Regions from separate parts of the Polaromonas sp. P1_F4 genome, predicted to be linked through region 1. Evidence: predicted binding sites of a transcription regulator. Region 1 holds the regulator's gene; each other region holds the start of a gene.
The links. The regulator LexA, encoded in region 1, represses DNA repair genes until DNA is damaged. The targets are predictions, from matches to a motif close to ACTGTATNNNNATACAGT.
Positions count from the first base shown of each region.

Region 2: the regulator LexA is predicted to act here: its motif matches at 4,333-4,350, upstream of imuA (translesion DNA synthesis-associated protein ImuA).
Region 3: the regulator LexA is predicted to act here: its motif matches at 5,411-5,428, upstream of AC1DYQ_RS10775 (DNA topoisomerase IV subunit B).

Region 1 is NZ_JBFUBP010000001.1:977,760-985,684, forward strand. It holds gene AC1DYQ_RS04625 (3-hydroxyacyl-CoA dehydrogenase) at 1-638, opposite strand, end outside; gene AC1DYQ_RS04630 (type IV pilus assembly protein FimV) at 695-2,830, shown strand; gene AC1DYQ_RS04635 (D-2-hydroxyacid dehydrogenase family protein) at 2,901-3,908, opposite strand; gene lexA (transcriptional repressor LexA) at 4,584-5,288, opposite strand; gene AC1DYQ_RS04645 (asparaginase) at 5,429-6,385, shown strand; gene adk (adenylate kinase) at 6,482-7,138, opposite strand; gene kdsB (3-deoxy-manno-octulosonate cytidylyltransferase) at 7,325-7,925, opposite strand, start outside.
Region 2 is NZ_JBFUBP010000003.1:167,038-174,962, forward strand. It holds gene AC1DYQ_RS08335 (error-prone DNA polymerase) at 1-2,072, opposite strand, end outside; gene AC1DYQ_RS08340 (Y-family DNA polymerase) at 2,080-3,528, opposite strand; gene imuA (translesion DNA synthesis-associated protein ImuA) at 3,488-4,306, opposite strand; gene AC1DYQ_RS08350 (SDR family oxidoreductase) at 4,539-5,297, shown strand; gene AC1DYQ_RS08355 (disulfide bond formation protein B) at 5,317-5,823, opposite strand; gene AC1DYQ_RS08360 (hypothetical protein) at 6,418-6,744, shown strand; gene AC1DYQ_RS08365 (hypothetical protein) at 6,781-7,197, shown strand; gene AC1DYQ_RS08370 (VOC family protein) at 7,436-7,789, shown strand; gene AC1DYQ_RS08375 (VOC family protein) at 7,824-7,925, shown strand, end outside.
Region 3 is NZ_JBFUBP010000004.1:194,672-202,596, forward strand. It holds gene AC1DYQ_RS10745 (MBL fold metallo-hydrolase) at 1-233, opposite strand, end outside; gene bamC (outer membrane protein assembly factor BamC) at 282-1,427, opposite strand; gene dapA (4-hydroxy-tetrahydrodipicolinate synthase) at 1,459-2,343, opposite strand; gene AC1DYQ_RS10760 (class I SAM-dependent methyltransferase) at 2,449-3,060, opposite strand; gene AC1DYQ_RS10765 (SDR family oxidoreductase) at 3,060-3,872, opposite strand; gene AC1DYQ_RS10770 (MFS transporter) at 4,064-5,284, opposite strand; gene AC1DYQ_RS10775 (DNA topoisomerase IV subunit B) at 5,475-7,445, shown strand; gene AC1DYQ_RS10780 (lytic transglycosylase domain-containing protein) at 7,445-7,925, shown strand, end outside.

The DNA.
Region 1 (7,925 bases):
AAGTCGGCGACGCCTTCGCTGACGATGCGCAGCGCTTCGGTGCCGTAGCCTCGGCCGGCGTGGTTGACGATGAAGCCGGGCGTGTCTTGCGCCTGCACGGGTGTGTGGCCCATTTGCCGGGCGTATTGGCTGAGGCCCTCGCACACGGCGGGGCTAGTCTTCAGGCCGGCGATGACCTCCACCACTTTCATCAGCGGAACGGGGTTGAAGAAATGGTAACCGGCCAGGCGTTCGGGGTGCTTCAGGTTTGCGGCGATGGCCGTTATGGACAGCGAGGAGGTATTGCTGGCCAGCACGGTGTGCACAGGTACCAGTGTCTCGAGTTCGGCGAACAGGGCTTTCTTGACCTCCAGCCGCTCCACGATGGCTTCGATGATGAGGTCGCAGGCCGCGAGGTCAGTGAGGGTGGCGGCCAGCACAAGCCGGTCTTTGTGCCCGGCTGCCGCGGCCGCGTCGATGCGGCCTTTTTCCACGAGCTTGTCCCATTGGGTGCAGAGGGCTTCGCGCGCTTTTTCCGCGGCGCCTGCCTGCGCGTCCATCAGCCTGACGGTGCTGCCGGCCTGCACGGCGATCTGCGCAATGCCGCGCCCCATGGCGCCGGTGCCAACTATTCCCACATTCGTGTAATTTACTTCCATGCCTGAATTATGGCCGACCGTATTTGTCAGGGTCCCGTGTCAAAATTGCCCACCCCATGAAACTTGCCAAGAAGCCTGTCAAATATCTCCTTGGCGTTCTGCTGATGGGCGTTGCCGTCCACAGCGTGGCATTGTCGCTGGGGCGCATGCGCGGCGCCACCCTTGTCGGACGCCCCCTTGATGTCACTCTGTCGGCGCACCTGGACGGCACGGAAGGGCTGTCTGCAGTCTGCGTGGCGGCTGATATTTTTTTTGGCGACAGCCAGGTTCCCCAGGACAAAGTACGTGTTGTCACGTCGCAAGGCGCTTCCGGTGAGGCACTGATCCGCATCCGCACAAGCTCAGGCGTCGATGAGCCGGTGGTGACACTCTATGTGCGTGAAGGATGCCTGCAGAAAAACACGCGCAAGTATGTGCTGCTGGCGGAAGTGGCCGGAGAAAACACCAACCCGATTCCCGTTGTCGGCGGAGAAGTCGTGGCGACTGCGCCTCTGGTGACGCAGATGCCTGGTGTTGCTGGCGCTGGCGGCAACGCCACAAAGGCACAGGCAGGCTCCGCGCCCTCCAGCCCGGGAAAATCCCCAAGAGCGAGGTCCGGAAAAGTCCCGCCTGCCGGAGGCAGTGAATTGCGATCGACTGCTTCAGTTGGGTCGCTGCAGGCAACGCCTGCTGTCCGCGGGTCTGGGAAGTCCGCATCCGGGCCGGCGGGCAAGCCCCGTTCTCGCCTGAAACTTGACCCCATTGACCTGGCGGCCGAGCGCGACCCTGTGCTTAGGTCTTCGCCGGAGCTGCTGACGGAACCCTCAACGGACGCCCAGCAGCGCGCTGCCGCCGCCGCACTGTGGCAGGCGCTGAATGCACAGCCGCAAGACATGGTGCGCGAGAGCCAGCGCCTGAAATCCCTGGAAGCCGATGTTGCCGGCATGCTCGCGCGAAGCCAGAAAACCGAAAAAGCCGTGATGGAAATGCGCGGCCAGCTTGAGCAGGCGCGCGGTGAACGCTATGACAACTGGCTCGTATACGCCCTTTACGCCTTGCTGGCCGCCTCCCTTCTTGCGATCCTGGCGCTATGGATACGTAGCCGACAGCAAAACCGTGTCAGCCGGGGATCATGGTGGGGCAAGGGGTTTGCTGAAGACGGCGCGCCTTATGTGACTGAAGGTACGGGTAACACCGGGAAGGCCTTCTTGCGCAGGGCCTCAGAAGCTGAATCGGTGAGCGCCGGGCCTTTGCCCGATTCGCTGGTTGATTTCGATCCCAGCGAACCATTTTTCGAGGCGCCGAAAAATACGCCGGCTTCAGGCGCCGTGGCGCGCCCAAGGGTTGCCGAATCCAGATTTCCCTCGGAATTTCTGCCTAGCCTGAGCGGTATCAGCAGCATGCCGCGGATTGTGAATGCCGAAGAGCTGTTTGATGTGCAGCAACAGGCCGATTTCTTCCTGTCGCTCGGCCGGCCCGACAAGGCGGTAGATGTTCTGCGCCACCACATCATGGACAACGTGGAAACAAGCGCGCTCGTCTATCTCGACCTGTTTGACCTCTATCACAGCTTGGGACGCCGGGAGGATTACGACGCGTTGCGCACAGACTTCAACAAGATGTTCAATGCCAAGGTGCCGGCATTCGACGAATACGCGGCGAATACGCACGATCTTGAGTATTACACGGAGGCTCTCTCGCGGATTGAGGCCCTCTGGCCAACGCCCAAGGTACTCGACGTACTTGAAGAGTCCATATTCCGCAAACCGGATTCGCGGGGAGAGGTCTTCAGCCTGGCCGCCTACCGCGAGCTGTTGCTCCTCCACTCGATCGCAAAAAGGATTGTTAGCCGGCCGTCCGGCGACGCCGAAGCACCGGTCAAACCATCGGACGCACCGTCGATTCCGACCATGCCGGATACGCTCCCAAGCGTTGCAGGCTTTGGACCCACCAGCATCCAGCCACTGTCAGCCCGGTTCCAGATCGTGGCGCCCTTGCCATCTCCTGCCGTGGCAAGCGCAACCGACCCGACACAGCCTCCCGCGTCCCCCCGGCTTGGCCTTGATATTGATTTGAGTGCAGGTGAGGGGGCGGACCTGGCCCCGTTTCCATCGATCGACGCTGGTGCGCGGCCGCCGCAAGCCGCTGCCAACAATCTCATCGAGTTTGACCTCGACTTTCCGGATTCTTCGGGGCCGACGCAGAAAACTTGAGCGAAAGTTTCAGCCTGGCTCGCCGGGAGTTTCCGATTTGCGCGCACTTGATCAGGCTGGGCGTGTCACATCAGCGCCGTACTTGCAAGGCCCCCGGGTTGACGATATTGGTGGGCGTGCCCTTGATGAAGTTGACGACATTGTCAAACGCCGCGCCAAAGTACAGCTCATAGCTGTCCTGTTCAACATAGCCAATATGCGGCGTGCAAATGCAGTTTTCCAGTCGGAGCAGCGCATGGCCTTGCAGGATGGGCTCCGACTCAAAAACATCGATGGCCGCCAGGCCGGGCCGCCCGCGATTGAGGGAGGCGATCAATGCTTCCGGTTCGATCAGCTCCGCCCTTGACGTATTCACCAGCAGGGACGTGGTTTTCATGCGCGACAGGTCTTCCAGCGTGACGATACCGCGTGTCTCCGTGTTGAGCCGCAGGTGAAGGCTCAGTACATCGCTTTGCTCAAAGAATTCGGCTTTGCTGGCCGCGACTTCAAAGCCATCGGCCTGTGCCCGCTCCAGTGATGCGTCACGGCCCCAAATGATGACACGCATACCGAAGGCCCTGCCGTAGCCAGCCACAATTTGCCCGATCTTCCCGTAGCTCCATACCCCCAATGTCTTGCCCTTGAGGACGGAGCCGATGCCGAAATTGGGTGGCATCGAAGCTGACTTGAGCCCTGCCTGTTGCCAGGCGCCATGCTTCAAGTGGGCTACATAGTGTGGAATGCGGCGCATGGCGGTCATCACCAGCGCCCAGGTCAGCTCCGCGGGTGCCGTAGGAGACCCAATGCCCTCGGCAACCGCGATGCCGCGTTCTGTGCAAGCCGCGACATCTACATGGCTTCCGACACGGCCTGTCTGGGCAATCAGCTTGAGTTTGGGCAGTTTTTCAATAACTTGCCGGTTGAGCTGGGTTCTCTCCCGGATCAGGACGATGACATCGGCATCCTTGAGGCGGACGGACAGCTGGCCGATGCCTTTAACGGTGTTGGTATAGACCTTGGCGGGGTAGGCTTCCAGCTTGGCCGCGCAGTTCAGTTTCCGCACCGCGTCCTGGTAATCGTCGAGGATCACAATATTCATGCCGATATTGTGCCTGCAAGATTTTTCTTCCTTGCCGCCGGGGTCACTTCCGACTGGGGATTTTGTATCTCAAGGAAACGCACCAGACGGCGCCGCAAAGCGCATAGGCCCGGGCTGAACTTCTGGTGGGAAGCTTGCTGTACCAGTTATCTCAAAGAGGTTTCTCGCTGGCTCATGCGCTCAAGTTCCGCGCAGACGTCGGCCATGCGGCCGGATATCACCATGCGGCCAGCGCACGCTGGGCCGACATTGGAGTCAAACTCACGGACAACTCGCAGCCGGCTGGGCCGGGACGCCTTGACAGAGGGTTGGACGGCAAGAGCACCAGTGGCGCGGGCAGATGGGCCGCGCATTGCCGCGAAATCGCCGGAAGCAAAGGGTAGCGCAAGCTGGTGAGATCTGGGCTGCGCGCCGGCTGGCGCGGAAAAACGGCTTGCCCCAGCCATACCCTGCGCCGGCAATAACAATGACACCAATGCCTGCACGGGGGCCAGCAGGACTGACGACATTGGTGAATGTGAAAAACTGACGATTCCCATGATGAACTCCTGTATGAGAGAGGTTTACACAGGCAGGATTGCAAACTGGCAAATTGCCAGGAAGGCCCCGGCACCAGGGTGTTGGCCATCACAACGGCCAAACGCCCGCCACCTGGTGCGTGGCCAGGTGAGCTGCCTACATCAGCATCGTGTTGCGAATGAGGCCGACGGCCAGACCTTCCAGTTCGAAAGGCTCGCCGGGCTCGACCACAATGGTTTTAAAGTCCGGGTTTTCGGGCAGAAGTTCGATCAGGTGCTTGTTGCGGCGAAAGCGCTTGACGGTCACTTCATCACCCAGCCGGGCCACGACAATTTGACCATTCTTGGCTTCCTTGGATTGCTTGACGGCCAGCAGGTCGCCATCCATGATGCCTGCGTCCCGCATGCTCATGCCGCGGACCTTGAGCAGGTAGTCGGGCTGGCGCTGAAACAGGCTGCTTTCAAAATAATAGGTTTGCTCGACATGTTCCTGCGCGAGAATTGGGCTGCCAGCAGCAACCCGCCCCACCAGAGGTAGGGCGAGTTGGGCCAGGCTTTGCAACGGCAGGGAAAACTGTTTGATTCTGGATTCGTTCAGGCTGCGAAGGGCGTCATTGCGCAAACGTATGCCGCGTGAGGTCCCGCTGACCAGTTCGATGACGCCTTTGCGGGCCAGTGCCTGCAAGTGCTCCTCGGCGGCATTGGCAGAGCGAAAGCCAAGCTCGGCGGCGATTTCAGCACGGGTAGGCGGGGCGCCTGTGCGCGCGATGGCGCTCTGGATCAATTCCAGAATTTGCTGCTGGCGCGCAGTGAGCTTGGGAGCCTCAGAGGGAAAATGCGAAAAGTTATCGAGTGTGCTCATCACTGTTGCTCCTTGAATCACAACTTCAGCCCGTTTGCGTATTGCCTGTTGGCCTTAGGTACGCAACGTTACTGTAGCTGTTTTAATATCCAGTAACTGTATTTTCATCCAGTTTTTAAAAGATTGCAAGTTTACGTCTTATGCATCCTCAAAATATTGTGATTCTGGGCACTGGCGGCACGATTGCCGGGCAGGCTGCGAGTGCGTCGGACAACATTGGCTATACCGCTGCCCAGGTGGGCGTTGAGCAGCTGGTCGCGGCGGTCCCGCCCTTGGCAAGGTTCGGCCCCCTGATGACCGAACAGGTCGCGCAGGTCGATAGCAAGGACATGAGCTTCGAGGTATGGATGCAGCTGGCCAGTCGGGTCAACTACTTTCTGGCCCAGCCGGACATGCAGGGCATTGTCATCACGCACGGAACGGACACGCTGGAAGAGACGGCATATTTCCTTCATGCGGTGTGCCGCCCCGATAAACCCGTGGTGCTGACCTGCGCCATGCGGCCCGCGACGGCGCTGGTGCCTGACGGCCCCCAGAACATGCTGGATGCCATGGCGGTGGCGCGTCATGCAGGGGCGAGGGGTGTTGTTGCGGTGTGCGCCGGAACCATCCACAGCGCGCTGGACGTGCAGAAAGTGCATACCTACAAGGTTGACGCCTTTGACTCCGGTGATGCGGGGCCGATTGGCTATGTGGAGGAAGGATTCCTCAGGTTAATGAGAAATTGGCCTGAAACCCATGTAGAACGGGCGCAAGCAGCTATTAAAATAATAGCGAACTCCGTGGTTCCGGTCCAGTGGCCGCGCGTTGAGATTGTCATGAACCATGCCGGCGCCAGTGGTGCGGTCGTGGACGCGTTGCTGGCGCAGGGTGTTCAGGGGCTTGTAGTTGCCGCCACGGGTAATGGCACCTTGCACCATGCGCTGGAGGCGGCCTTGCTTCGCGCGCGGTCTGCGGGGGTGCGGGTCGTCCGGTCGACAAGGTGCCTCAATGGTCGTGTCTTGCCCACACCGGGGGATCTGTTTTCTGATTCGCAGGGGCTGAGCCCCGTGAAGGCGAGGATAGCGATGATGCTCGAGTTGCTGGCGGAAAGCTGAACCCTGCCTTGCGATTCCAGTCTGCCGGGAACCAGAATGAAAAAAGCCGTCAGATTGACGGCTTTGGGGTGCAGATGGACTCGCTGGAGGCTCGATTCAGCCCGCCAGCGCTTTGAACGCGCGGGCGGTGATCTCGTCAACACCGCCCATGCCGCTGATGGCACGATATTTTGGGGCCAGTTCAGGCTCTGACTTTGCCCAGCTGGAGTAGTACTCAACCAGCGGACGGGTCTGGGCGCTGTAAACCTCCAGGCGCTTGCGGACGGTTTCTTCCTTGTCGTCATCGCGCTGGATCAGCGGCTCGCCGGTCACATCGTCTTTGCCTTCGACCTTGGGCGGATTGAACTTGACGTGATAGGTGCGGCCTGAGGCGGGGTGCGAACGGCGTCCGCTCATGCGCTCGATGATGGCGTCGAAGGGTACGTCGATTTCAAGAACGTAATCCAGCTTGACGCCGGCAGACTTCATGGCGTCGGCCTGCGGAATGGTGCGCGGAAAGCCGTCAAACAGAAAGCCCTTGGCGCAGTCGGGCTGGGCAATGCGCTCTTTGACTAAATTGATGATCAGGTCGTCGCTGACCAGTGCACCCGAGTCCATGATTTTTTTGGCTTCAATGCCCAGCTGCGTGCCGGCTTTGACGGCCGCACGAAGCATGTCGCCGGTGGAAATTTGGGGGATACCGTACTTCTGGCAAATGAAGGTCGCTTGCGTCCCTTTGCCCGCGCCAGGCGCGCCCAACAAAATCAGTCTCATGGATGTCCTCGGATTTTATGAATTCTTGAAGTCAGCCCGAACCGCCGGCCGGTTTCCGCAGGGGCTGCTTGACAGGTATGGAGGGCTGCCGGCACGTCCTGCAGGCCTCACACTTGTGTTTTTCCCAAGGATAGCATGCACCCCTGACAGCAACTTACGAGCCGGCGTCGTGCCGGGGAGGGCAGGTCAGGAAAACAACTTGCGGGCGAGGTCCAGGTCTTCCGGGGTGTCAACGCCCGGCCCGGGCGCGTCGCCGGTGATGTGCACGGCGATGCGATGGCCGTGCCACAGTGCCCGGAGTTGCTCAAGGCACTCCAGTTGCTCGAGTGGCGACTGGGGAAGGCGCGGGAACTCCCGCAGAAATCCCACCCGGTAGCCGTAAATGCCGACGTGCCGGAGTGGCCGGGGCAGGCTGCTGCCGGCCTCCCACCACGCCTTGCCGGTAAAGTCGCGCGCGGCCGGAATGGGTGAGCGGCTGAAGTAAAGGGCCGTATGGCGCGCGTCAAGCACCACCTTGACCACGTTGGGGTTGTTCAGGTCGGCCAGCTGCTGGATGGCATGCGCCGCCGTGCTCATGGCGCAGTCCGGTCGCTCGATGAGCAGGCGCGCGACCGCGTCGATCAAGGCCGGGTCAATCAGCGGCTCGTCACCTTGCACATTCACCACAATGTCGTCGTCCGCGAGTCCCAGCACGCTGCAGGCTTCCGCGAGCCGGTCGCTGCCGCTGGGGTGGTCTTCTCGTGTCAGCACGGCGGCGATGCCGAAAGACGCGCATTTTTCGATGATT
Region 2 (7,925 bases), on a different contig from region 1:
CGTAAATCGTCGGCCTCCCCCGGTGTGAAGTCAGCGGCGATCATCGCGATCTGCATCACCTGCTCCTGGAAGATCGGGATGCCCAGCGTGCGTTCCAGGGCCGGGTTCAGCGCCGGGTATTCCGGCACGACGTCTTCGCCCCGCCGCTTTTTATCGCGTGCCTTCAGGTACGGGTGCACCATGCCGCCCTGGATGGGCCCCGGCCGCACGATAGCGACTTCCACCACCAGGTCGTAGTAATTGCGCGGCTGCAAACGCGGCAGCATGGACATCTGGGCCCGGCTTTCAATCTGGAAAACACCCACCGTGTCGGCTTCGCAAATCATGTCGTAGGTGGGCGTGTCGTCCGGCTCGACCTGGTGCATCTCCAGCTGACTGCCCCGTGTCCGGTTCACCAGGTCCAGGCAGCGCCGGATGGCTGACAGCATGCCCAACGCCAGCACATCCACTTTCAGCAGGCCCATGGCCTCCAGGTCGTCCTTGTCCCACTGGATGATGCGGCGGTCTTCCATTGAGGCCGGCTGCACCGGCACCAGCCGCGTGAGCTTGCCCTGGGTGAGCACAAAACCGCCGACGTGCTGGCTCAGGTGGCGCGGAAAGCCGATGAGCTGCGCCGACAGGTCAAACCATTGCAGCACCGGCCCTTCCCTGCCTTCCAGCCCGGCTTCCTTGAGTTTCTCCTGCAGCACCTCGCTGCCGTCAAACCAGAAATGCTCTTTGGCGAACAGGTCAATCAGTTCAGGCGCCATTGCCAGCGCCTTGCCCACATCGCGGATCGCGCTGCGCGGCCGGTAGCTGATGACGGTGGCGGCAATGGCGGCGCGGTCGTGGCCGTATTTGCCGTAGATGTACTGGATGACTTCTTCACGCCGTTCATGTTCGAAGTCCACGTCGATGTCGGGTGGTTCACTGCGTTCGCGGCTGATAAAACGCTCAAACAACAGCTTGCTTTCCGCCGGGTTGACGGCCGTGACGCCCAGGCAAAAACACACCACCGAATTGGCCGCCGAGCCACGCCCCTGGCAAAGGATTTCCTTCTCTCTCGCAAACCGCACGATGTCGTGCACGGTGATGAAGAACATCTCGTATTCAAGCTCTTCGATCAGCGCCAGCTCAAAGCCCAGCTGCCGCCTGATCTTGTGCGGTATGTGATGCGGGTAGCGGGTATGGGCGCCCTGCCAGGTCAGCCGCCGCAGCCACCGCGAAGGCGTTTCGGCGGCCGGCACCATGTCTTCCTGCGGGTAGCGGTACAGGTTGCGAATCTCATCGAGAGTGAAATTGCACCGCGCAGCCACTTCCAGCGTGGCACGCAACAGACTGGCGGGGTAAATCTCGGCCAAGCGCATGCGCGGCCGCAAATGCGCTTCGGCATTCGGCTGCAGCGCAAAGCCGCATTCATGCACCGGTTTGCCCAGCTTGATGGCGGTCATCACATCGTGCAGCGGCTTGCGTGAGCGCTTGTGCATCAGCACATGGCCGGCCGCCACCAGCCGTATGCCGGTGCGCCGGGCTACTTCCTGCAGCTGCTGCAGGCGCAGCGCGTCGTCCAGGCCCTGCAGCAGCTCCACCGCCAGCCAGGCATTGATGCCAAAAAGGCCTGCAGCCCAGGCGCAATGGGCGAAAAGCGCTTCTGTATTGATAGCACCCGCGCCCACTTCATGCAAAGGCGCCAGCAAAATTTCGCAATCCCCCAGCCGGGAGAAATCCGTCTCGCCCAACGCGACGCGGTAGCTGCCTTTTTCCACCACGTCGCCCGCTTTGCGGGCTTCGGTGATGAACTCGCACAGGTTGCCCCAGCCCACGGCGTTGTGGGGCAACACCACCAGCCTGAAGGCATCGGGCGCCTGCACCAAAAATTCCGCGCCCGGCAGCAGCTTGAGGCCCATCTCCTTTGCCACCTCATGCGCCCTGACCACCCCCGCCACCGAACACTCGTCGGTGATGGCCAGCGCCTTGTAGCCCAGCTCGGAAGCGCGTTCGGCCAGCTCCTGCGCGTGCGAGGCGCCGCGCTGGAAGCTGAAGTTGCTCAGCGCGTGCAGCTCGGCGTAATCGGGAAGCGCGTAGGCAGGCATGCGGGCCTCAGGCAAAAAAACCGTGCAAATACCAGGTGCGCTGCCGGCCGGCCTGGGCGGCGGAGCCCAGCCTTTCGCTGTAAACCCACAGCAAGCCGCCCTGCTGGCTGCGGTAGATGTAGTAGTCGCGAAACGCCCACGGCTTTTCACACAGGCCCGGCTCAGCGCTGCGGTTGTCGCGGTCAGCCAGCAACCATTCGGCAGCCTCCAGCCGCTGCGGCCCGGCCAGGCGCGTCAGCTTGCCCTGGTACACCGGGCTGTTGCCTGCAGCTTGCAGCCTCAAAGGCTCGGGCAGCAGCCAGGCCGGGTACAAGGCTTCAGCCCGGGCCTTCGGAAAAACCGGGGAAGCGTCTTTTTGCAAGTGTTTTATGCCTCTGGCGCCCGGTGGCTGTGCGCAAGCAGCTATTGATTTAATAGCACTTCGGGCGCTCACCCAGCGCTGCATCAGCTCGGGCCGGTGGTCAGTGCAAGGTTGCCAGGCTTGCACATGGGCATCGCCCAGGCGGGCGCTGAGCCGCTCGACCAGTTCCACCACGCTGTCGCCCTGCCGGCGCGCTTCCATCAGCAGGCTGCCGGTGGCGGCTGCCGAGTCGGCCAGCAGCTCGGTGGCCAGCGACTGCAGCGTCAGGCTGTGCACCGGCGCCGGCAGCTTTTGCTGCGCCAGGTGTTCTGAGATAAGGCGCGCCACGTGACGCAAGTCTTGTGCGGGCTGGGCGGTGCGAATCTCGAGCTCGCCAGTCGGCGCCACATCACGGCGTTTGTCCAGGTGCCAGATGATTTTCAGGGCGCAGAGCCCGCTCTGCCGCCCCAGCAGCCAGGCGTGCAGGTGAACCAGCAAACGATCAACGCCCGCCATCAGCGCGGGGCCATGGGTGACCAGTGCATTGAGCTCCAGTTTTTCCTCAAAGTGTTCGGGCAGCACTTGCCACGCGTAGTCGTCGGCTACGGTGCCGCGGGCGCGGTCCAGCGCCTCCAGCAGTTCCGCGCCAAAACGCCGGGCCACGCCGTCACGCGGCAGGCGCAGCAAGTCGTCCCAGCTGCGGCAGCCAATGCGCTCCAGCACACCAAGGTGCGGGCGTGCCGCCGTCAACGTGTGCATGGGCAGGTCGGCCACGCGTTTTTTCAACGCACCAGCCTGATCCTGCTGCAGCCGAAGCCGCCCGATCGCTATCAAAGATGTAGCACCTTGCGCCCGTTCCATAAGGGCTACAACCTGATTTGATTCAAAAAACAGCTCAATTTTCTGCGCCAGCAGCTGCATCAGCCGCGCCAGCCCGCCAAACAAGCGCAGGCTGCCCGTTACGTCCATCAGCACCGCTTCATCCACCAGCGCCACGCGCGGCGTGAAGCCCAGCGCCAGGCTGGCCACCGCGCGCTGCAGGGCAGCGGCGTCCTGGGTCCATGGCTGCACCGCATCAGTGGTGGTCGAGATGCGCAATGCGATCCAGCAACGCATGGATGGGGCTCCGGGGTGAGGTGACAGGCAGCGAAACCAGTGACGGCAGCAGGATGGGCGCAAGCTCTTCCCGCTTTTGCCGGGCCCTGTCGCGGCTGGCTGCCAGCAGCGCTGACAGCCGGGCGGGCCGGGTGTCGAGCAGCACCGGCGCAGCCAGTGGCGGGCCGCGGCGCTTGAGCACGTGGACCAGCAGGTTGCCGCCCTCCTGCACGGCGCCTTCCAGCAGCAGGCGCAGCGGCGCAGGTGACGATTCATGTTGAGCTCGCGGCGGCCGAAACACAAACAGCAACTTGTGGTGCGCATGCGCGGCAATCTGCAGGCGGCGCAGATGCGCGCTGCGCGCATCCGGCAGCCATGCCAGCACGCTGTGCACGTCGGCGCACTGCAGGGCTTCACGCGTGGCCCACAGCAGCGAAGGTGCATCACCCGGCTTGCCGTGCACGCTGAGCAGCCGTTGCATGTTGAGCCGGCGCGCGCCCAGCGCCGGGCCAAAAGGCAACCAGGGCGCGCCCACCAGCACGGTGAGCCCGCCGGGCGTCTCTGCCTGCAGGGCTGCCAGTGCCGGCGCCATCAGGCCCCATTCATGCAGCCCGGCCTGCGGCTGCATCACCTCAACCAGCGCCCCCTGCGGCCAGCCGCCGCCGGGCAAGACAGCATCCAGCGCCACATAGCCCGTGGGGAGGGTCCGCAGGCTTGCGCTGCCCAGTTCGCCGGCGCGCCATACATTGGCGTTGGCGAAGTCCGGCAAGGCGCGGTCCACGAGTGTTGGCGAAAGCATGGCGAGGGATTCAAATCTGGATAAATACTGTATTTATGTACAGTATATTGCTGATTCAGATCCTGGCAAATAAGGGGTATTCACCCCACCCAACACGCCAGGCAAGCCGAAGTAAAAAGCAGACCCCCAGATTCATCAGCCTGAAACACATGTCCGGAACCAGCCAGCGCCGGGCATCGGCCCCTCCTACGCTTGGACCACCGGTACTTGCTACCTCATTCCAGGAAATTTGATGAACAGACTGCAGAACAAACGTGCGCTGATTACAGGCGGCACTTCGGGCATCGGCCTTGAAACGGCCAAACAGTTTTTGGCCGAAGGAGCCAGGGTCATGGTGACCGGATCCAGCGACGAATCACTGGACGAAGCGCGCCGGCAGCTCGGCAGCGACGCCCACTTCTTAAGCTTCTCAAAGACCGACGCGGGCAATCTGGCAGAGCAGAAAAAACTGGCTCAACGGGTGAAAGACTCTTTTGGGCAACTTGATGTGGCCTTCATCAATGCGGGCATCGGCGTCTTCATGCCGCTTGATGCGTGGGACGAGGCTGCCTTCGACCGCTCCATGGCCGTCAACCTGAAGGGGCCCTTCTTTTTGCTGCAGGCTTTGCTGGGCACATTGGCCAACCCGGCCTCCCTCATCCTGAACGCCTCGGTGAATGCGCACCTGGGCATGCCCGCCTCCAGCGTCTATTCGGCCACCAAGGCCGGGATGATTTCGCTGGCCAAAACGCTGTCGGGGGAATTGATCGGCAGGGGCATCCGGGTCAACGTCGTCAGCCCTGGCACCGTGACCACGCCTATTTATGAAAAGCTGGGCCTGCCTGCCGAGGCCTTGCAGCAAATGAAGGACGGGCTGGTTGCGCTGACGCCGGCGCACCGGTTTGGCTTGCCCATCGAGATCGCCAAGGCCGTGGTGTTTCTGGCCTCGGACGAATCCACTTATGCCGTTGGCAGTGAATTCATCCTCGACGGCGGGCTGACGATCGCCTGATCCGCAAAGGCGCGCGGTCTTACCGCTTGCGCGCCTGGCGTGCGATCAGCAGCAAGCCCACGACCGCAATAGCCACAAAACACAGGAAAGACCAGTTGGCAATCGAGCCGCCCAGAAAGGTCCAGTCGATTTTGGTGCAGTCGCCGCTGCCCTTGAAGATCATGGGAATGGCGCGTTTGAGCGGAAAGGTTTCAATCATTCCGTAGAAGTCGCGGCCGCAAGAGGCAATTTCAGGCGGATACCACTGCAGGAAACTTTGGCGCGCCGCCACAAAAGCACCAAAACCCGAGAGCAGCACCATCAGGCCTGAACCGGCGATCAGCAGGCCCCGGCTTTTGGCGATGGCCGTCACGCCCGCCACCACCGCCACCAGCACCAGCGCATACCGCTGCACGATGCACATCGGGCAAGGCTCCAGGCCCACCACATGCTGCAGGTACAGGCCAAAGGCCAGCATGGCCACGCAGGCCACGGCGATCAGCGCCAGCATGCGGCGCGGCATGGCGTCGAAATATGTCAAAAACATCAGGGAGCCCTCTTTTTTCTGGATGAATTATGAATTGTCCAGGGGTTCGGGCGTTTAGGAAGGGATAAGTTCCCTGATCAGGAAAATCCCGTCAGTATTCTCCTCGGAGAATACTGATATAAACCACGCAAAAGGCCGCTTCGCGGTGCGTGTCTCGGTTCAACCTGCTTCCACCATAAATACATGAGTCTTGACATAGCTATCTGGCGAACCGAGAGGCCTATTGGTGATGCGGCTGCCGGTAAGTTGTATGCACGTTTGGTGGAAGGTGATCTTTCCGGACTTACACCCCATCCATCGATGCTTTTTATGAAGAACTCGTTGCGAGACATCCAGAGATTGACGACGTTCCATTAGACAAGATAGATGACGCGACATTTAGCCCATGGAGTTGCAGGATAGATCGCTCCCCTTGCCACCTTGTCCTTGCGTGTGTTTTTTCTGCCGGTGAGATGGTTGGTGATCTTGTGGGTGAATTGCAGCGTAAACATGGTGTGACTGCTTATGTTCCTGGCGATGGAACGGAATACCACCCCCATGATGAATAACCTGACAATTTATTCCATCCTCCTTGAGCGCCGCTGAATTTAGACCTTGACCGTCATGCTCATTCATCCCCACCTCTTACTCGCCAGCAAGATCGCGGCAACAGCGATTGCTGGCGTAGCGGCGCTGGTTGCGTCTTTGCTTGCTGCGGGCTACGCGGTGGCGTTATGCGGCAGTTCGCTTCAGGGTGCCGCCGTTGGCATTGTGTTTGGGGGCATGGCTCTGGCCATGTTGATCACTCTCGGTTTTGTTTTGATGAAGTTGTCGTGGTCACTCCGGGCATTGGTTGGGGCAACGCTGCTTGTCGCCAGTTTTTTACTTCTGCCGCAGCCTGTGTGCGCAGCTGAGTCTCATGCCACTGCAGAATGCGGATGATTGCAGGCATCACCCTTCGCAGGTCAAGCTAGACCCATGTTTTCCATCGAGACCACCTGGCAAGGCAAAAAGAATTCGCACTCCTGGATCACTTGCCTCTCGTCGTCCAAAGAAGTTGCCGAAGCTTATGCCATTGCACAGGTTGACCCCAAGGCAACGCATCGCCTCTTCGAGATTTCGCAGAATGAATTTCCGGTCTTTTTTGTTGGCATTCACGGTGGTTATCGCCATGTAGCTCTTCATGAAATCAGGGAGCTTCTTGCGACAACCTTGATGGGTGAGCCGGAGGAAATCCTCTTCAATATTTACCGTTTCAGCGGCGAATACAGGTGGTCTACCGCAGGCTACGATCAGACTGCAAATCACATTCATGTCATCAATGAGTCATTGCAGCAATATCGCGAGCGTGAAGGCGAATTGGCAGAGGTCGTGGGTTACGCGGCGTCAACCTGACCAGTTGCCCTGTCACCAAATTAGCGACGGCACCGACTATCGTTTCTGAGCAGAAATCCTGGTCTCAAGAAGCCGCTGCGCGCCGCAACATCAAGACCTTGCTCAACTTCAAGCCACCTGCAATAGGCCTTTGATGGCCCTCTATCCCCGTCATACCCGCATTTGCCAGCATTTGTCCTACAACTGGGAGGCGCCGGCGGGCGTAGATTTTCAGGAATAGATCTTTTTGGAGACCCCCATGATTGTGCAAAACGCCCTTGCCAGTGTCGCCGTCCGCAACCTGGACACATCCATCCCCTGGTACGAAAAACTGCTGGACGCCAAAGCCAGCCGCCCCATGCCAGAAGTCGGCGAATGGCATTTCCTGCGCGGCGGCGGCCTGCAGGTGTATGAACTGGCCGAACGCGCCGGCGAAGGCTCGGTGACTCTGGCCGTCAACGACCTTGAACCGGAAATCGAGTACCTGCAAAAGCTGGGCATAGACACCAGCCATACAACGTCCAGTGACAAGGTCAGGACAGTGATGATCACCGACCCCGACGGCAACCACATTGCCATTGCCGAAGCCCTGATGCCCGGCGTGATCCGCTGAACAGATCCTTCACCCCCGAACAAGGAAGCCCACCATGGAAATACACCGCGGACGACTCATCGACCATGTTCACCTGCGCGCCCATGACCTCGCGGCGAGCAAGCGCTTTTACCGTGCCGTGCTCAAGTCACTGAAC
Region 3 (7,925 bases), on a different contig from region 1:
ATCCGGTAGCGAAGCGACAGTGACCGGGCGCAGCCGATGTGGTCACCGTGCTCATGGGTGATGAACACGGCATGGATGTCTTCGGGTTGCAGGCCCGCCTCACCGAGCCTGTAGAGCAGGTGCTTGAGCCCCAGCCCGCAGTCGACAAGAATGCGAAGCGGCGTGATTCCCGACGCTTCAACCAGTGTGGCATTGCCTGAACTGCCACTGCCCAGGCTTTTGAACCTCAACACACCGGTATGGAATCGTCAGTCGGGATGAACAGGGTCACGAACCGGGATTTACCTCAGATCGTCGGCAATCACCTGGATGATGCGCTGGGCATTGGCCGACGCTTCAGGCGCACCCTGGGCATTGAGAACCGACACCGTGGTGCTTTCACCCTGGCTCTTGACGGCGATGCGGTACTTCAACGGCGGCACAGCGGCTGGCGAGCCGCTGAACAGCTTGCTGAAGAAGCCGGGCTCGGTTTTGTTCACGATAGGCTCGACGTAGCGCACGAAGTAGGTCCCCTGGCTGCGGTCGCGGTCTTCAACCGTGAAGCCGGTGCGGTCCAGCGCCAGGCCGACGCGGCGCCATGCACGTTCAAAGCCCTCGTCGATCTGCACGACGGGCTGGCTGTTGACAGTGGCGATCCGCGAGGTTTGTTTGTTCGCACCGGCGGCCACCAGGGCCTTCGATTGCTCTTGCGTGACACCCAGCTTGACCATCAGGCGGCGCAGGAATTCGGCTTCCAGTTCCGGGTCGGCAGGGCGGGGTTGCCACATGGTGCTGTCGCCGCCGGAAGAGCCGGCCTTGACGCCCGTCAGCACCTCGACCATGCCGCGGTGGCTGACATAGATTTCCGTGCCGCCATCAGCGCGGCGCTCCAGCCGTGTGCGGAATTTGTCGCGCTCACCGGTGGAGTACAGGCTGTCGAATACTTTGCCGATGGTGTTGCGGATGAAATCCTGCGGGAGCTTGGCGCGGTTTTCAGCGTAATCGGTTTCCATGATGCCGAGGTTTTCCTGATCCTGGGACAGCAGGAAGCCGCTCTCCAGCCAGAAATCACGCACGGGTGTCCAGAGCTTGTCTGCCGGCCGGTTCACCACCAGCCAGCGCTGGGTACCTGCGCGCTCGATGCGAACGTCGCCCACGGTCACTGCGGCTGTCTGCACGGCCTGGGTTGGCTGGCCCACCTGGTAGCTGCTGGCGGACACCGCGGTGCCGGGCACCACATAACGGGTTTCGCGGCTCAGTTGTGTCAGGTCGGGAGGGACCGCCAGGGAAGGAGCTTTGGCGCCGCTGCTTTTGTAGTCGACGCGTTCGCCTTCCATCACATCCCTGATGGAGGAGCAGCCGGCGAGCAGACCGAGGGCAACCAGTGCAGACACGGTTGCGGCGCTCCGGGCTTTGGAAAATGCAGGATGTGTTGGCAATATCTTCACTTGGGTTCCCTTAAAAATCAGATCAGGCAAATCAGACCAGGCCGCAGATGCGCAAGGCGCTTTCCACGGCGGCTTCGTTCGATGTTTCCAGCGGCGTCATCGGCAGGCGCAGTGTGCCGCCGCAAAGGCCCATCCGGGCCATGGCCCACTTGACGGGAATGGGGTTGGCTTCGACAAACAGGTTTCGATGCAGCGGCAGCAATTTAAGTTGCAGCTCCATGGCGCGGCGGGCATCGCCGGCCACGGCGGCCACGCACAGCTCGTGCATGAGGCGGGGCGCTACGTTGGCTGTCACGCTGACATTGCCCTGGCCGCCGCAAAGCATCAGCGCTACGGCGGTCGGGTCGTCGCCTGAATACACGGCAAAGCCCTTGGGCACTTCCTTGATCAGCCACTGGGCACGCTCGATGTTGCCGGTGGCTTCCTTGATGCCGACAATGCCGGGCACCTGGGCCAGGCGCAGCACGGTGGCGTGCGCCATATCGGCGACGGTGCGGCCGGGCACGTTGTAAAGCACGGTGGGGAGGTCGCCAACCGCTTCCGCAATCGCCTTGAAGTGCCGGTACTGGCCTTCCTGGGTGGGCTTGTTGTAATAGGGAACGACCTGCAACTGGCAGTCCGCGCCGACGCCTTTGGCAAATTTGGCAAGCTCAATGGCTTCGGCCGTTGAGTTGGCGCCGCAGCCGGCCATGATCGGCACGCGCTTTTTGGCCTGCTCAACCGACACCCGGATGATTTCGCAATGTTCTTCGACATTGACGGTTGGGGATTCGCCGGTTGTGCCGACCACACCGATGCAGTCGGTCCCTTCGGCAATGTGCCAGTCAACCAGCTTGCGCAGGGTGGGGTAATCTACGCTGCCGTCTTCGTGCAAGGGCGTTGCCAATGCAACGATGCTGCCAGTAATGGGTTTCATGCTCTGCTTGTAAACGTTCGCGGCCATGCAGGTATCTGGGGTGTTCCGGCCTGAACAGCTTCAAGCCGGCCCCGGAAAAGGCCAATCCTGCATTCTACCCAGAGCCTAGGTCAGTCTATAGCGGGGTGGACCCCCCTCTGCGGTATGAAGGGGGGCGGATAAACCCGCAGTCGCGGCTGATTCGCGGACGGCGGTGATGCGCTGGACAAAGCGCGGCGGACGCTCCTCAAAACCCTCCTCGAAGGCCACCACCTTCAGGCCCTGGCAGACCTGCAGCAATTCACCGGGACGCAGCAAAAAGTCGGGGCGCGAGGGTTTGCCTACCGTTTCATTGCCCTGCGTAAAAGTTTCGTAAATCAGCACGCCACCCGGCGCCAGGCTGGCCAGTAGCGTGGGCAGGAGCGGCCGCCACAGGTAATTGGTGACGATGACTGCCTCAAACTGTCGTCCTTCAAAGGGCCAGGGGCCTTCCTCAATGTCGGCCACCACGGCTTCAACGGTTTGGGTTGAGCGCGCTGGAAGGGCGGTTGCTATAAATTCGATAGCTGCTTGCGCACGATCCACAAGGGCCAGAGGGTGATTTCGTTCATAAAACCAGCGGGCATGGCGGCCGTAGCCGCAGGCCACGTCCAGCACCACGCCACGCTCTGGCACCAGGTGCGACCAGCGCTGCACCCAGGCGGAGGGCGGTTCCATGCCGTGCGTATTGTTCTCCATCAGTAGGGTTTTACGTCATCTTTGAGCGCTGCCAGCGCCATCGCTTCAACCCGGCCGGGTGCGATCAGCTTGAGCCAGCGGCCCAGCTTGCCCTTGGCCGTCATGACGACTTCGCGGTCGCGGCGCTCCATACCCTGCACGATCAGCCGTGCGCATTCTTCCACGCTCATGGCGTCGTCTTCTTTCAGGCCGCTGGCACCGGCTGCCTCACCGGCCGCGTTGAAGCCGCGGTAGCGGATGCGGGTGGCCACCACGCCCGGATAGGCCGTTGTTACGCTGACGCCGGCCGTTTTCAGCTCGGCGCGCAATGCCTCGAAGAAGCCCGTCATGGCGAATTTGGTGGCGCTGTAGGCTGTGCGGCCCGGCACGCCGATCAGGCCTGCCAGGCTGGAGACAGCCACGATGCTGCCGTGGCGCACTTTTAAGTAAGGCAGGGCGGCATGGGTGCACCAGACGCTGCCCCAGAGGTTGATGCGCATCAACTGTTCGTACCAGGCCAGGTCCTGGGCCTTGACGTCTTCAAAAAGGGCTTGCGCCGACATGCCTGCGTTGTTGATCAAGGCATCGATTTGCCCGAACCGTCCGATGGCGGCGGCCACCAGCTGGCGGCATTGGTCTTCTTGCGATACATCGGTTTTGACGGCCAGGGTCAACGCCCCATGGGCAACGCATTGGCCCGCAACCTCATTGAGCAGTGCTTCATTGCGCGCGGCCAGCACCAGCGCCACGCCGGCGCCGTGGGTTTTGGCCAATTGCCGCGCCATTTCAGCGCCTATGCCGTCAGAGGCTCCGGTAATTACTATTGTTTTCATAGCTGCTTGCGCCCGTCCTGATTGGGCCGCAGCCCAAAACACAGATAAAACCCCTGGGCAGGGCCTTGCGCTAGAAGCAGGCCCAGACCTGGTTGGCGAGTGTGAACAGGAAATCAGGCCGTGTGTAGAGGGCAAACACCCCCAGCGACGCGATGATTGCGAGCGCCCACAGGCCGATCCTTTTGGCCATGTCAGGCCCCTTGGGGCACGGCCGCGCGTGCAATCGGTGATTCACGCACCGGCAGGTTCACCAGCGCGGCAAACACGCCCAATGCAATCGCGATGTACCAGACGATGTCGTAGCTGCCCGTGCGGTCATATAAGTAGCCGCCCAGCCAGACGCCCAGGAAGGAGCCGATCTGGTGGCTGAAGAAGATAAAGCCGCCCAGCATCGACAAGTGCTGGATGCCGAAGATCTGCGCCACGACGGCGTTGGTCGGCGGGATGGTCGACAGCCACAGCAGGCCCATCAGGCTGGCAAAGATGTAAACGCTCAGGGGGCTGAGCGGCGCCGCCAGGAACACGGCGATCACGATGGCGCGGGATAAATAAATCGTCGCCAGGATCTTGCGCTTGGCAATTTTCTGGCCCAGCGAGCCCGCAATATAGGTGCCGAACACATTAAAGAGGCCGATCAGCGCCAGCGCATAACTGGCCACCTGGGGAGACAGGCCCTTGTCCTTGAGGTAGCTGGGCATGTGCACGCCGATGAACACCACCTGGAAGCCGCAGACAAAATAGCCCGCCATCAATAATTGAAAGCTCGGGTACTTGAAGGCTTCGCGCAGCGCCTGGACAATGGTCTGCTCGCGTTTGGCAGGCTGCCCGCCGGTAAAACCGCCTTCGCGCAGGCCCAATGCCAGCGGCGCAATCAGCAGCACCGCGCCGCTCAGCACCAGCAAAGCCTCTTTCCAGCCCAGGCTGCTGATCAGCAAACCTTCGGTCGGCACCATCAGGAACTGGCCGAATGAGCCCGCCGCCGCGGCCACGCCCATGGCCCACGAGCGTTTGTCGGCCGAAATATTGCGCCCGATCACGCCGTAAATCACGGCATACGTGGTTCCGGCCTGTGCGGCGCCAATCAGCACGCCGGCTGTCAGGGTGAACAGGAAACCGGTGGGCGACAAGGCCATGCCCACCAGGCCCAGCCCGTACAGCAGGGCACCGCCCACGATCACGCGGAAGGCGCCAAAGCGGTCGGCGGCCATGCCGGCGAAGATGCCGAACACCCCCCAGGACAGGTTTTGCACCGCCAGCGCAAAGGCAAAAGTCTCGCGCGTCCAGCCCTGCGCCTGGGTGATGGGCTGCAGCCAGAGGCCAAAACCATGACGAATGCCCATGGACAGCGTGACGATGGTGGCGCCGCAGATCAGCACCTGCAGCATGGAGAGTTTTTTGGTTTCGGTGGTCATGGACGGGCCGCCGCAAGCGGCGAAAAAAGAAAGGTCTGGAGCGGAAAACGCGCTGTCTGTCGACTGTAACGAAAATGGCAAAACACTGCCCGGGCCGCACTTCGTTCCGTGTCTCAAGCCAGGTTGGCTGTATGTTTATACAGTGACTTTGCCGGCCCCGACTACAATTGCGGCAATTCTTTCATCTGCCATGGCTGACAAACTACCCACCGAATATTCCGAAGGCTCGATCCGCGTGCTCAAGGGCCTGGAGCCCGTCAAGCAACGGCCGGGCATGTATACGCGCACCGACAACCCCTTGCACATCATCCAGGAAGTGCTGGACAACTCCGCCGACGAGGCCCTGGCCGGCTACGGCAAGAAGATCAAGGTCACGCTGCATACCGACGGCTCGGTCAGCGTGGATGACGACGGCCGTGGCGTTCCTTTCGGCCTGCACCCGGAAGAAAAGGTGCCGGTCATCGAGATCGTCTACACCCGGCTGCACGCGGGCGGCAAGTTCGACAAAGGCAAAGGCGGCGCCTACAGCTTCTCGGGTGGCCTGCATGGCGTCGGCGTGAGCGTGACCAATGCGCTGTCCAAGCGCCTGGAAGTCACCTCTTATCGTGAAGGTATGGTTGCCCACCTGGTGTTCTCGGGCGGCGATGTCATTGAAAAGCTGCACCTGCGCAAAAACGGCGAGGGCGACCGCAAGACGGGCACTACCGTCCGCGCCTGGCCCGATGCCAAATACTTTGAATCGGCCGCGCTGCCCATGGCCGAGCTCACGCACCTGCTGCGCAGCAAGGCGGTGCTGATGCCCGGCGTCACGGTGACGCTGACCAACGAGAAAACCAAAGACACCCAAACCTGGCTGTACAAAGGCGGCCTGCGTGACTACCTGATGCAGACGCTGACCGGCGACCCGGTGATCCCGATGTTCGAGGGCGAAGGTTTTGCCGATGCCTCGCACGAGAGTTTTGCCGAAGGCGAGGGTGCGCAGTGGTGCGTGGCCTTCACCGAAGAAGGCCAGCCGGTGCGCGAAAGCTACGTCAACCTGATTCCCACCAGCGCCGGCGGCACGCACGAAAGCGGCCTGCGCGATGGCCTCTTCAATGCCGTCAAGAGCTTTGTCGACCTGCATTCGCTGCTGCCCAAGGGCGTCAAGCTCTTGCCGGAAGACGTTTTTGCCCGCGCCAGCTATGTTCTGAGCGCCAAGGTGCTGGATCCGCAGTTCCAGGGCCAGATCAAGGAGCGCCTCAATTCACGCGACGCGGTGCGGCTGGTGTCCAGCTTTGTGCGGCCCACGCTGGAGCTTTGGCTTAACCAGCACGTCGATTACGGCCGCAAACTGGCCGAACTGGCCATCAAGGCTGCCCAAACCCGGCAGAAAGCCGGCCAGAAGGTCGAAAAACGCAAGGGCTCCGGTGTCGCCGTGCTGCCCGGCAAGCTCACCGACTGCGAAAGCCGGGACCTGGCGCACAACGAAGTCTTCCTGGTCGAGGGCGATTCGGCCGGCGGCAGCGCCAAGATGGGCCGCGACAAGGAAAGCCAGGCCATCCTGCCGCTGCGCGGCAAGGTGCTTAATACCTGGGAGGTCGAGCGCGACCGCCTGTTCGCCAACACCGAAATCCACGACATCGCCGTCGCTATCGGCGTTGATCCGCACGGCCCGAACGACACGCCCGACCTCTCCGGCCTGCGCTACGGCAAGGTTTGCATCCTGAGCGACGCCGATGTGGACGGCTCGCACATCCAGGTGCTGCTGTTGACCCTCTTTTTCCGCCACTTCCCCAAATTGATCGAATCGGGTAATGTGTATGTGGCCCGTCCCCCGCTGTTCCGGGTGGACGCGCCGGCCCGCGGCAAAAAGCCGGCATCCAAGGTGTATGCCCTTGATGAAGGCGAACTGACCGCCATATTGGACAAGTTACGCAAGGATGGCGTAAAGGAGGGGGCCTGGAGCATCAGCCGCTTCAAGGGCCTGGGCGAGATGAATGCGGAACAATTATGGGAAACCACACTCAATCCTGACACCCGCCGCCTGTTGCCCGTGCAACTGGGCAACCAGGATTTTCTGCAAACCGAGACGCTCATCACCAAGCTGATGGGCAAAGGCGAGGCCGCTGCGCGCCGCGAACTGATGGAGTTGCACGGTGACGCCGTGGAAATAGATATTTGATGGATTCTTTTTTGACGTTGTATTCAGCCTTGCCGCGCCTTGCTCGCCTGTTACGCGCGCTGGCCCTGCCCCTGGCCGTCCTTGGGCTGGCTACGCTGTTCGCGGCGCCGGCCCGGGCCGACATCTGGGGTTATGTGGACAAAGACGGCATTGCGCATTTTTCGGCTGTGCGGCTGGATGAGCGTTATGAACTTTTCTTTCGTGGCGCTGAAAGTTTCAGCGCAGGGGACAATGTTGCCAAAAGCGGCAAAGCCGTCGGTAACGGCGCCAACCGGGCCACCGGTGTGGCCAACGCGCCGCCCAAGCTGCTGGCTTACTTTGATGTGTCTCCCAACTACAAGGCCGTCAAGCACCTGCTCCGCGAGGCTTCTGCCAAGCATGGCATCGACTACGAACTGCTGCAGGCCCTGATCGCCACCGAATCCGGGTTCAACACCCAGGCCGTTTCGCCCAAGGGCGCGGTCGGGCTGATGCAGCTGA